Regions from separate parts of the Pseudoalteromonas sp. TB25 genome, predicted to be linked through region 4. Evidence: predicted binding sites of a transcription regulator. Region 4 holds the regulator's gene; each other region holds the start of a gene.
What was found. Region 4 encodes sigma-54, which starts transcription at its own class of promoters, with help from an activator protein. Its sites were predicted from a motif close to GTTGGCACGNNNNTNGNNT; they were not measured.
Positions count from the first base shown of each region.

Region 1: a site for sigma-54 is predicted at 1,212-1,230, ahead of L652_RS0104135 (TorF family putative porin). Genes of this name have one in related genera too.
Region 2: a site for sigma-54 is predicted at 786-804, ahead of L652_RS0117325 (EF-hand domain-containing protein). Genes of this name have one in related genera too.
Region 3: a site for sigma-54 is predicted at 916-934, ahead of L652_RS0114140 (LiaF domain-containing protein). Genes of this name have one in related genera too.

Region 1 covers NZ_AUTI01000181.1:6,037-8,242, forward strand. The annotation lists gene L652_RS0104125 (YIP1 family protein) at 1-234, opposite strand, end outside; gene L652_RS0104135 (TorF family putative porin) at 427-1,113, opposite strand; gene L652_RS0104140 (hypothetical protein) at 1,390-2,206, opposite strand, start outside.
Region 2 covers NZ_AUTI01000393.1:43,909-46,114, forward strand. The annotation lists partial or broken gene L652_RS01000000124035 (flagellar brake protein) at 1-419, shown strand, start outside; gene L652_RS0117325 (EF-hand domain-containing protein) at 885-1,097, shown strand; gene L652_RS0117330 (calmodulin) at 1,238-1,450, shown strand; gene L652_RS0117335 (EF-hand domain-containing protein) at 1,526-1,741, shown strand; partial or broken gene trkA (Trk system potassium transporter TrkA) at 1,823-2,206, opposite strand, start outside.
Region 3 covers NZ_AUTI01000345.1:25,414-27,619, forward strand. The annotation lists gene L652_RS0114135 (VOC family protein) at 1-160, shown strand, start outside; gene L652_RS0114140 (LiaF domain-containing protein) at 199-867, opposite strand; gene L652_RS0114145 (BON domain-containing protein) at 1,196-1,762, shown strand; gene L652_RS1000000124580 (YqaE/Pmp3 family membrane protein) at 1,835-1,993, shown strand.
Region 4 covers NZ_AUTI01000202.1:15,200-17,405, forward strand. The annotation lists gene lptB (LPS export ABC transporter ATP-binding protein) at 1-204, shown strand, start outside; gene L652_RS0104955 (RNA polymerase factor sigma-54) at 274-1,773, shown strand; gene hpf (ribosome hibernation promoting factor) at 1,800-2,087, shown strand; gene ptsN (PTS IIA-like nitrogen regulatory protein PtsN) at 2,092-2,206, shown strand, end outside.

The sequences.
Region 1 (2,206 bases), on a different contig from region 4:
AATCATTTTTTGCTCGCCAATCGTCGCATCAATAGTTGATGCTGCTACTTGCTCATTAATCAAAAACTGCATATCAACAGTGGAATAAAAAATATAAATACTCGCCATTGAAACTAAAGACATGACTATAAAAGCAAGCCATGACCAACCTTTGGCGTGTTCAACACCATTGAAAGCTTTACTAGGACTTATATAAATATCGAGTAGGGCGCTAAACGCGTTAGGTGATTTCATTATTATTCCTTTATACCTATTTTATGGCTAGGCAGTTATAAATGCCCAGTGACTAGGTAATAGAATAAAGGAAAATGTATGTATTGTTTTCATTCAATTGTAACGGTTTGTTAACAGATGTGAGGGGTCTTGTGCAAAAACGAGAAAAGGGCCAAAAGGCCCTTCGTGTCGCAGCAAGTAACACATTCTTTCTTATAAATTAAAGTCTACAGAATAAGCAACGTAAGCTTTAATATCTGAATCATCCATATCTGTATCAGACAAACCAAAAGTAAAACCGTCTTTCGAGATTGATACACCGTAATCTAAGATATTATCATCGCCAATAAAGTCACCAGAGTAGTGGCCTAAGTGAAGTGCCATTTCAGTGCCGTTACTGCCAACAGCAAAACCGTAATCAGCTGTCAGGTAAAGTGAATCACCAAAGTCTGTACCATCACCACTTGCAGCTGATGTTGCAAGTACTGAAGCACCAAATGTAAAGCCTTCAACACTGATGCTACCGTAAATTTCAGAGAAATCTGCGTCAGCTTCAGAAGCTGCATCTGGGTAAGCGTAATAAATATAGCCAACATCATAGCTAACGCTTTCGTTAATGTCGCCACCAAAGCCTGCATATAAATCAAGCTCATAGGTCATTTCATCTGCCCACGATGCATTTGAAGCCCAAGTACCTGCATAAAAGCCCGATTCATTGGCGTAATCAATACCGCCTGAAATAGCTGCATCGCCCCCAGTTTGCTCTTGACCACGCCATAAGTAGTTTGATGTTGCCGCTGCGTTTGCTGTTACTTCAGCATGTACGGCTGTTGACGTTAAAGATGTTGCGCCCATTAATGCTATAGCACTTATAGCGATGGTTTTTTTTAGTTTTAGCATGTCCATTTCCCGTTATATGATTTTTGCTCGCCAAGGTTTTTATTATGTATTCGGAACCTTTAGGCTGACGGCTTTTTATTGTTTAACTAACGAGATAATTGCACTGTATGTGCCAGCTTCATTATTTTTTATTAAAAATTATTTTTATACATTAAAAACATGAGCTTGTATTTTATAGATTGAGAAGAGATATGGTATGTAGGGAGATGTTGCGCACACTGCTGGTGCATAAATTAACCTAGCCGCACCATAAAAGTACGGCTAAATTAGAAGTTTTTAGCCAAATATAGTGCGCATAAGGCTAATTGTTTCGTTTACACTACGACCTTTTTGAACTTCACTCACAATTGAATCGCGCTTACTGCGAATGTGCTCAGGAATATCGTCAGCAGCAAGTGCGCGGTCTACTAAAATTTCTGCAGACTCTTTACCTCTACGCTGAGTTTTACCTGTCGTAGTTGTAGTTCGTTTAGGCTTACTTAACAGTTTGATGTAGTTAGAGTTATCTGGTGTTTTTGCATCAGCATAGTGAAAGAAACATGGGATTAGTGCTTTAATAGCAACTAATTGTTCTTCTAACCCATTACTAGGTTTAGCCATTTTGTACCATGACATAGCTTGAATACCTTTTACAATATCTTGCCAGTAACGCTCAAAATCACTATTTTTTAGTTTAGAAACACCAAGGGCACCGCATAATGCATCTAATCGATTGTTTGTGATCGGAGTAAATATATCAGGGCGACGCATTGCAAGCAGTCGTGTTGCAGGCGCAAGTGTTGGTTTTTCATTATTGTCGGTGAATATTTTTGAATAAGCAGCAACAAATTGTTGATATTCGTATTGAGTAATGTCACCTTCAAGTGGAATATTTACTAGTGCATCGTCAAAGGCACCTGGTAAATCGCCAAGCATTTGATGAAAGCTCTTCGCACTTTTTGTTGATGCAAACCATTCAACGTCAAAGTTGTATGTGCTTGGATCATGTGATGCCATGTGCTTACCGCTAAACGCAAGTAAATCTTCAGGAATCATATCTTTAAGAGATTGTTCACGAATGCTTTTAATGTAGTCTACTAAGCGAAGCTGTTCA
Region 2 (2,206 bases), on a different contig from region 4:
CGTTTCGCCAGCAAATTATGTCAGTAGCCTCTCATCCCGCTAAACTCGTCTTTATTAATTTTCCTAAGCAAGTGCAGCTATTTGCGCTACGCTCGCAAACACGCATACCTACCTTGTTACCTGCAAAGCTAAAACTAAGTGACGATAGAGTGCTTGAAGGCCTTATTAAGGACATTTCACTCACTGGTGTAATGTTTGATATTAGAGGCGATCAGCAAGCTGAAGGTATTAAAGATATGCAATGCACTGTCGTACTCAATAGTAGTGATAAAGATTTTGAAGGTGAAATTTGCAGTGTTAAAGAGCATGTCGCAGGTGTGCACTGCGGAATTAAGCTACTAGCAAGCGAGGATGAAATGAAAACCTTTATGAAAGAGCATTTTATAGACCCATCTGCGCTTGAGCCCACCGTTGACTAAATCGTTTTTCGCTTATTTGCAACAAAATGTCGTTTTACGTGAGTATTTATAAAGTGTTTTTTTGTTTTTATATAATTAAAAATATTATTCAGTTAAAACAATGCTTTACGTATTTTTTGTTATGGCTTGTTTTTTGTTGTTATAGCTACTTCGTTAAAATTAACCTTAATTATTTTTTAAAATCCCTCCTTTTATAGCTCTACATTTTAAAATGTATCTTTTTATATAAACATAACTATTTGTTTTTAATGACTTTAGTTTTTCACCTCTAAAGCGTGTTGCGAAAAGGCAACAGTAATGACTCTGAAAATTCCTACTTATTGTATGTTTTGTTTTTAACTTGTTGAAAGTTCATGGCTTTTCAATGTTGGCATTTAAGTTGTAATAGTCAGGGTGTACTGAACGAAATCGTGATTCAAAGTGAAATACTTAATCGCACACACATAAATTTGAAGGATACATATTATGAAAAGCATTAATAAAACTTTAGCACTTATCGCTATTGCATCTTCTTCAGCCGCTTTTGCAGCAACAGATTTTGACACACTTGATGTAGACGGCAGTGGCACAATTAGCCAAGCAGAAGCATCAGTAGACGCAAAATTAATGAGCATGTTTTCTGAGCTTGATACTGACCAAAATGGTGAGTTATCAAAAGAAGAATTTTCAGAAGCTTAATTAAAAAGTATTTATCCTGAGTTGCCAAAGACAACCTAAGTAGGCAAGGGAGCTTACGAAAGAGGATAACAAGGAAGTGAAAAATTACGTTTTAAGTTAAACGAAGCAATTTTTTTGATAGAACATTGAAGGATTAAGTTATGAAACATTTAAATAAAGCATTAGCACTTATAGTACTAGCATCTTCTTCAGCTGCATTTGCAGCATCAGATTTTGACAGCCTTGATATCGATGGTAGCGGCACAATTAGCCCAAGCGAAGCGGCTGTCGATACCGATTTAATGGCTGAATTTATTGAGCTAGATACCGACGGTAGCGGCGAGCTTTCTAAAGAAGAATTCGCTAATTACTAATCTTTTTTCAGATTAAACATTTTTCACAGTCAGGGATCTTTGAAAAGGACTTCCCATATTACTAGGAATATTATTATGAAAACATTCAATACAACACTTGCAGTTATCGTTTTAGCATCTTCATCAGCAGCATATGCTGCAGTAGATTTTGCCTCTTTTGATGCAGATGGCGACGGTGCGATTACAATGGAAGAAGCGAAGGTTAACCCTCAACTTGTGAAGATTTTTGATGATTTAGATACTGATGGAAATGGTGAAATCTCTAAAGAAGAGTTTTCAAAGGTACAGTAATCAATATTCGAAGATACTCCACTAAAGCCGCCTTAGTCAGCGGCTTTTTTGTATTTTAAATTAACTAATTAGCGTAACTAGTTAAAGGAATATAGCACTTACTTGGAATAGTTTTTCTACAACGGTAATATGTTTTTTGTCGATTAAAAACATAATGACATGATCGCCCGACATAATAATTGTATCATCGTGAGCTATCAGTACATCGTCATTACGTACTATTGCGCCAATAGTTGTACCCGCTGGAAGTTTTATGTCGGCAATCGCGCGACCAACAACTTTAGATGTGCTTTCATCACCATGAGCAACCGCTTCTATGGCTTCTGCCGCACCTTTACGCAGTGAATACACATTAACAATATCACCACGGCGTACGTGCGTTAATAACGCTGATATTGTTGCTTGTTGTGGCGATATGGCAATATCTATTTCGCCGCCTTGTACCAAATCAACGTAAGCACCACG
Region 3 (2,206 bases), on a different contig from region 4:
AGTAGTAATGCGCTTAAATAAAGCGGGTTTTACTCTAAGCAAGCAAGGTAGCGAGAATCCTTTCAGAAAGAATGTCTACTTTATTGATCCTGCAGGGTTTGAAGTTGAGTTTGTAGAGTATTTAAGTGATATACCAAGCGAGCGAAATAACGATTTATAATAAAATACTAAGCAGCACGCTAAAGTGCTGCTACTCAATTATAGTGAGCGGTTATTATTACCCGTGCCAAACTGGGTTTTTAGCTCATTTGCAAAGCTCATAAATTTTTCTTTAATTGTGCGCTTTATTTTCACTTCAACCGAGCCCATTACTGCCTTTCCTTCAATATGAATTGTAGGGCCTTGGCGTTTGTTGAGCGACACAGATTTATTTTCAAGGCTACTTAAAATACAAAACATTTTAGACACTACATTGACATGCTCTGGTACGTAAATTTCATCGCTACCAAAAATACAGTTAACGTGAATAGTTACATTTTGATGCGCAAAAATAGCATCGGTAAAATCAAGCACCACCGATCCCATAAAGTTACTCAAATATATATTTTTTGGTACAACCCACTGACCACTTCGCTCGTTAGATCCTAAAATACTGCGTAATGTAAAATCATCATCACTGTTTTGCTGTGCACTATAATGTGGTGTAAATTGCGATTGTTTTTCTGCTTTATATTGCTGATCGGTATTAAGTGTTAAGTCTTCTACTAAGGCTAGCAGTGCTTCGTTATTAGGTGCATCCATCGCATTATCTAAACGTCTTTCAAATGCATCAACAGAAATAACACCATGACTGTAATTATAAATTAATTGATCAATCACTTGTTCGCGTACTTGCTCTATTGGGCGGTCTTCAACTTTTACAGACATGAGTTATTCCTTCTTATATTTACTATTGATACTGCTATTGTAGTTAGATTGCAAACCGCGTACCAAATATAATTTCATTAATAATCAATTGGTTATTATTTAACGGTGTTTTTTGTTTTGTTATATTAACGATAGATTAACCAAAAGAGCAATTATCTAGCTATTTTCACTATTTGAGAAAGTTTTACCGAGTAGCCTGTAAATAGTTACACAAACATAGATAAGGTTTAATCTCTTAATTAATTCAAATCGTTGAATTTAAAGGGTAAATAAAGTTGGCCTGAAGCTCGCATTAGTTAAAGTGTCTTTAATCAAAAGGAGAAAGATTATGAAAACATTTAACAAATCTATTATCGCAGCTCTAGTTCTTGGTACTACGGCTATGGGTGCCCAAGCAAACAGCTGGGAAAACGAAAGTAAAGATGCTTGGATTGATGGTAAGGCAGAAACCGTTCTACTTATGAACACTAATCTAAACAACTTTGACATTAACACTGATGTAAAAAATGGCAAGGTAGTACTTACAGGTAAAGTTAATAGCGAACTTGATAAAGAGCTTGCAGAAGAACTTGTACTTAGCCTCGATGGTGTAACTGATGTTGATAACAGCCTTACAGTTGTTAAAAGCATGGACACCGAAGATAAAAGCAACGACATGATGGACGATGATGATAACGACCTAACGGACGCTAAAATCACCACTGTAATCACAACTCGCTTCCTGTTTGACTCAGAAGTAGGTGGTACAGACATTGATGTTGATACCGACAACGGTGTGGTAACTCTGAATGGCTCTGTAGAGTCTGAAGCTGAAAAGCAACTAGCAGTTAAAATTGCTAAAAATGCTGAAGATGTTCGCGACGTAGTTGATAAACTAGCTATTGTTGCTGAATAATACAGTATAGTTAAGGCCCAGTAATGCTGGGCTTTAAGTCTTTTCAATGTTTAATTTAAATGGAGTTTGATCATGGATATTATTCGTATAATACTTTCGGTTTTATTACCGCCATTAGGTGTGTTTTTGCAAGTTGGCTTAGGTATGCATTTTTGGTTAAATATTCTATTAACACTGCTAGGTTATTTCCCAGGGTTAATACATGCAATCTACATTATTGCGAAAAAATAATGTAGATTATATATTGTGTAAGCCGACTACTGAGGTCTAGCTAAATACTTTAGTACCGATCGGCTCACAATATTAGTTTTTAGATGGTTTTTAGGTTAAATCCAATTTTTAAAGCTCTTTAACCCATTAATTCACTTCCTTAACTCACTCCCAATATTATTTTAAAACTATACTTATTGTTTACTAATAAGCTTTCCAGCTAACAGTCGCGCT
Region 4 (2,206 bases):
GATATAAAGAAAATAATAGAACATCTTAAAAATCGTGGGATTGGTGTATTAATTACCGACCATAACGTAAGAGAGACCCTTGATGTTTGTGAAAAAGCCTACATTGTTTCTCATGGGGAGCTGATTGCATCAGGTACTCCAGAACACGTATTAAATGATAAAACAGTACGCGATGTTTACTTAGGCGAGCAATTTAGGCTGTAACATTTACGCCATGTCTTTAAGCATCTGCTAGTATTAATTATAACAACATAAAAGGATTGTTAGAGATACATGAGGCAATCACTACAGCTGCGCATGGGCCAGCAACTTACAATGACTCCACAGTTGCAACAAGCTATTCGTTTGTTGCAACTCAGTACATTGGATCTCCAGCAAGAAATACAAGAAGCTCTCGACAGTAATCCACTATTAGAGGTTGAAGAGGCAGACTATTCCGAAGACGCTGCTGGTAAAAACGAGCAAAAAGCTGATACCGATGACATAACTGTTAGCGCATCTGCTGATGATGCTCCGAGCGAATACGAACAAGATACTGGTGAAGCACTTGCAAAAGACACGCTAAGTGACGACATGGCTATGGATGTTAGTTGGGATGAGTACATGAGTGCCGCTCCTGCAGCCTCATCAGGTCCAATGCCTGAAGATGAATCTATATACCAAGGCGCCTCTACTGAAACGCTCCATGAGTATTTAATGTGGCAATTACAACTAACGCCATTTAGCCCTACCGATGAAGCCATCGCTATTGCGATTGTAGAAGCCGTCGATGATTCAGGTATTTTAACACTAAGCTGCGAAGAAATTTTAGAAAGCTTTAATCAAGAAAACGAAGATGATAACGAAGTCGAACTTGATGAAATTGAAGCGGTATTAAAACGCATCCAACTGTTTGATCCTGTTGGTATTGCTGCACGTAGTTTACAAGAGTGTTTGTGTATTCAGCTTAATCAATTTGATAAAGAAACACCTTACATTAATGAAACGAAAATGATTTTAACCGAGCATATTGATCTATTAGCAGCTCGCGACTATCGTACATTAATGAAAAAAACTAAGCTCAAAGAAGAAGAGCTTAAAGAAGTAATGACACTAATACATACTCTCAACCCAAAACCTGCAGATACTATAGTAAGGGAAGAATCTGAGTATGTTATTCCTGATGTGTCAGTTAAAAAAATTAAAGGCCGCTGGGTTGTCGAATTAAACCCAGATAGCATGCCTAAAATTCGTGTTAATAGCCAATACGCGGCAATGTCTCGCACTGTAAAATCAAGTGGCGACAGCCAGTTTATTCGCTCACATTTACAAGAAGCTAAATGGTTTATTAAAAGCTTAGAAAGTAGAAACGACACGCTATTAAAAGTTACTAATTGTATTGTTAAGCAACAACAAGGCTTTTTTGAACATGGCCCTGAAGCCATGAAACCAATGGTTTTAAATGATGTCGCTGAAATGGTAGAAATGCACGAATCGACAATTTCGCGCGTAACTACTCAAAAGTACATGCATACACCCCGTGGTATATTTGAGCTTAAATACTTTTTCTCAAGCCATGTAAGTACTGAAAACGGTGGTGAATGTTCATCTACAGCAATACGTGCGCTTATCCGAAAATTAATCGCAGCAGAAAACTCAGCAAAACCATTGAGTGATAGCAAAATAGCGGATATATTGGCTGAGCAAGGAATTAAAGTAGCAAGACGTACAATCGCAAAATACCGCGAATCTCTTGCTATTCCACCGTCAAATCAGCGTAAAAGTCTGATTTAAGACGCTAAACTAAGAGGGTAATGCTTATGCAACTAAACTTAACTGGTCGTCACGTAGAATTAACCGATTCACTAAGAGACTATATTAATACTAAATTTGCGAAGCTTGAAAGACACTCTGATCATATAAATAATGTTCATGTCATTCTCGATGTAGAAAAATTAAATCAAAAAGCAGAAGCCACAATACACGTAAGCGGTGCTGAGCTATTTGCCTCTACAGAACATCAAGATATGTATGCCGCTATTGACTCGTTGATCGACAAGCTCGATCGCCAAGTAATCAAACACAAAGAGAAGCTTGCTCGACACTAATATGATGAAATTAAGTTCACTTATATGCCAGGACTGCAGCAAAGCTGCGGTCCTTTTTAATAGCAAAAAAAGAATTTTAGAGTTCATTAGCGAACTTGCTCACGACAAACTTCCGTATT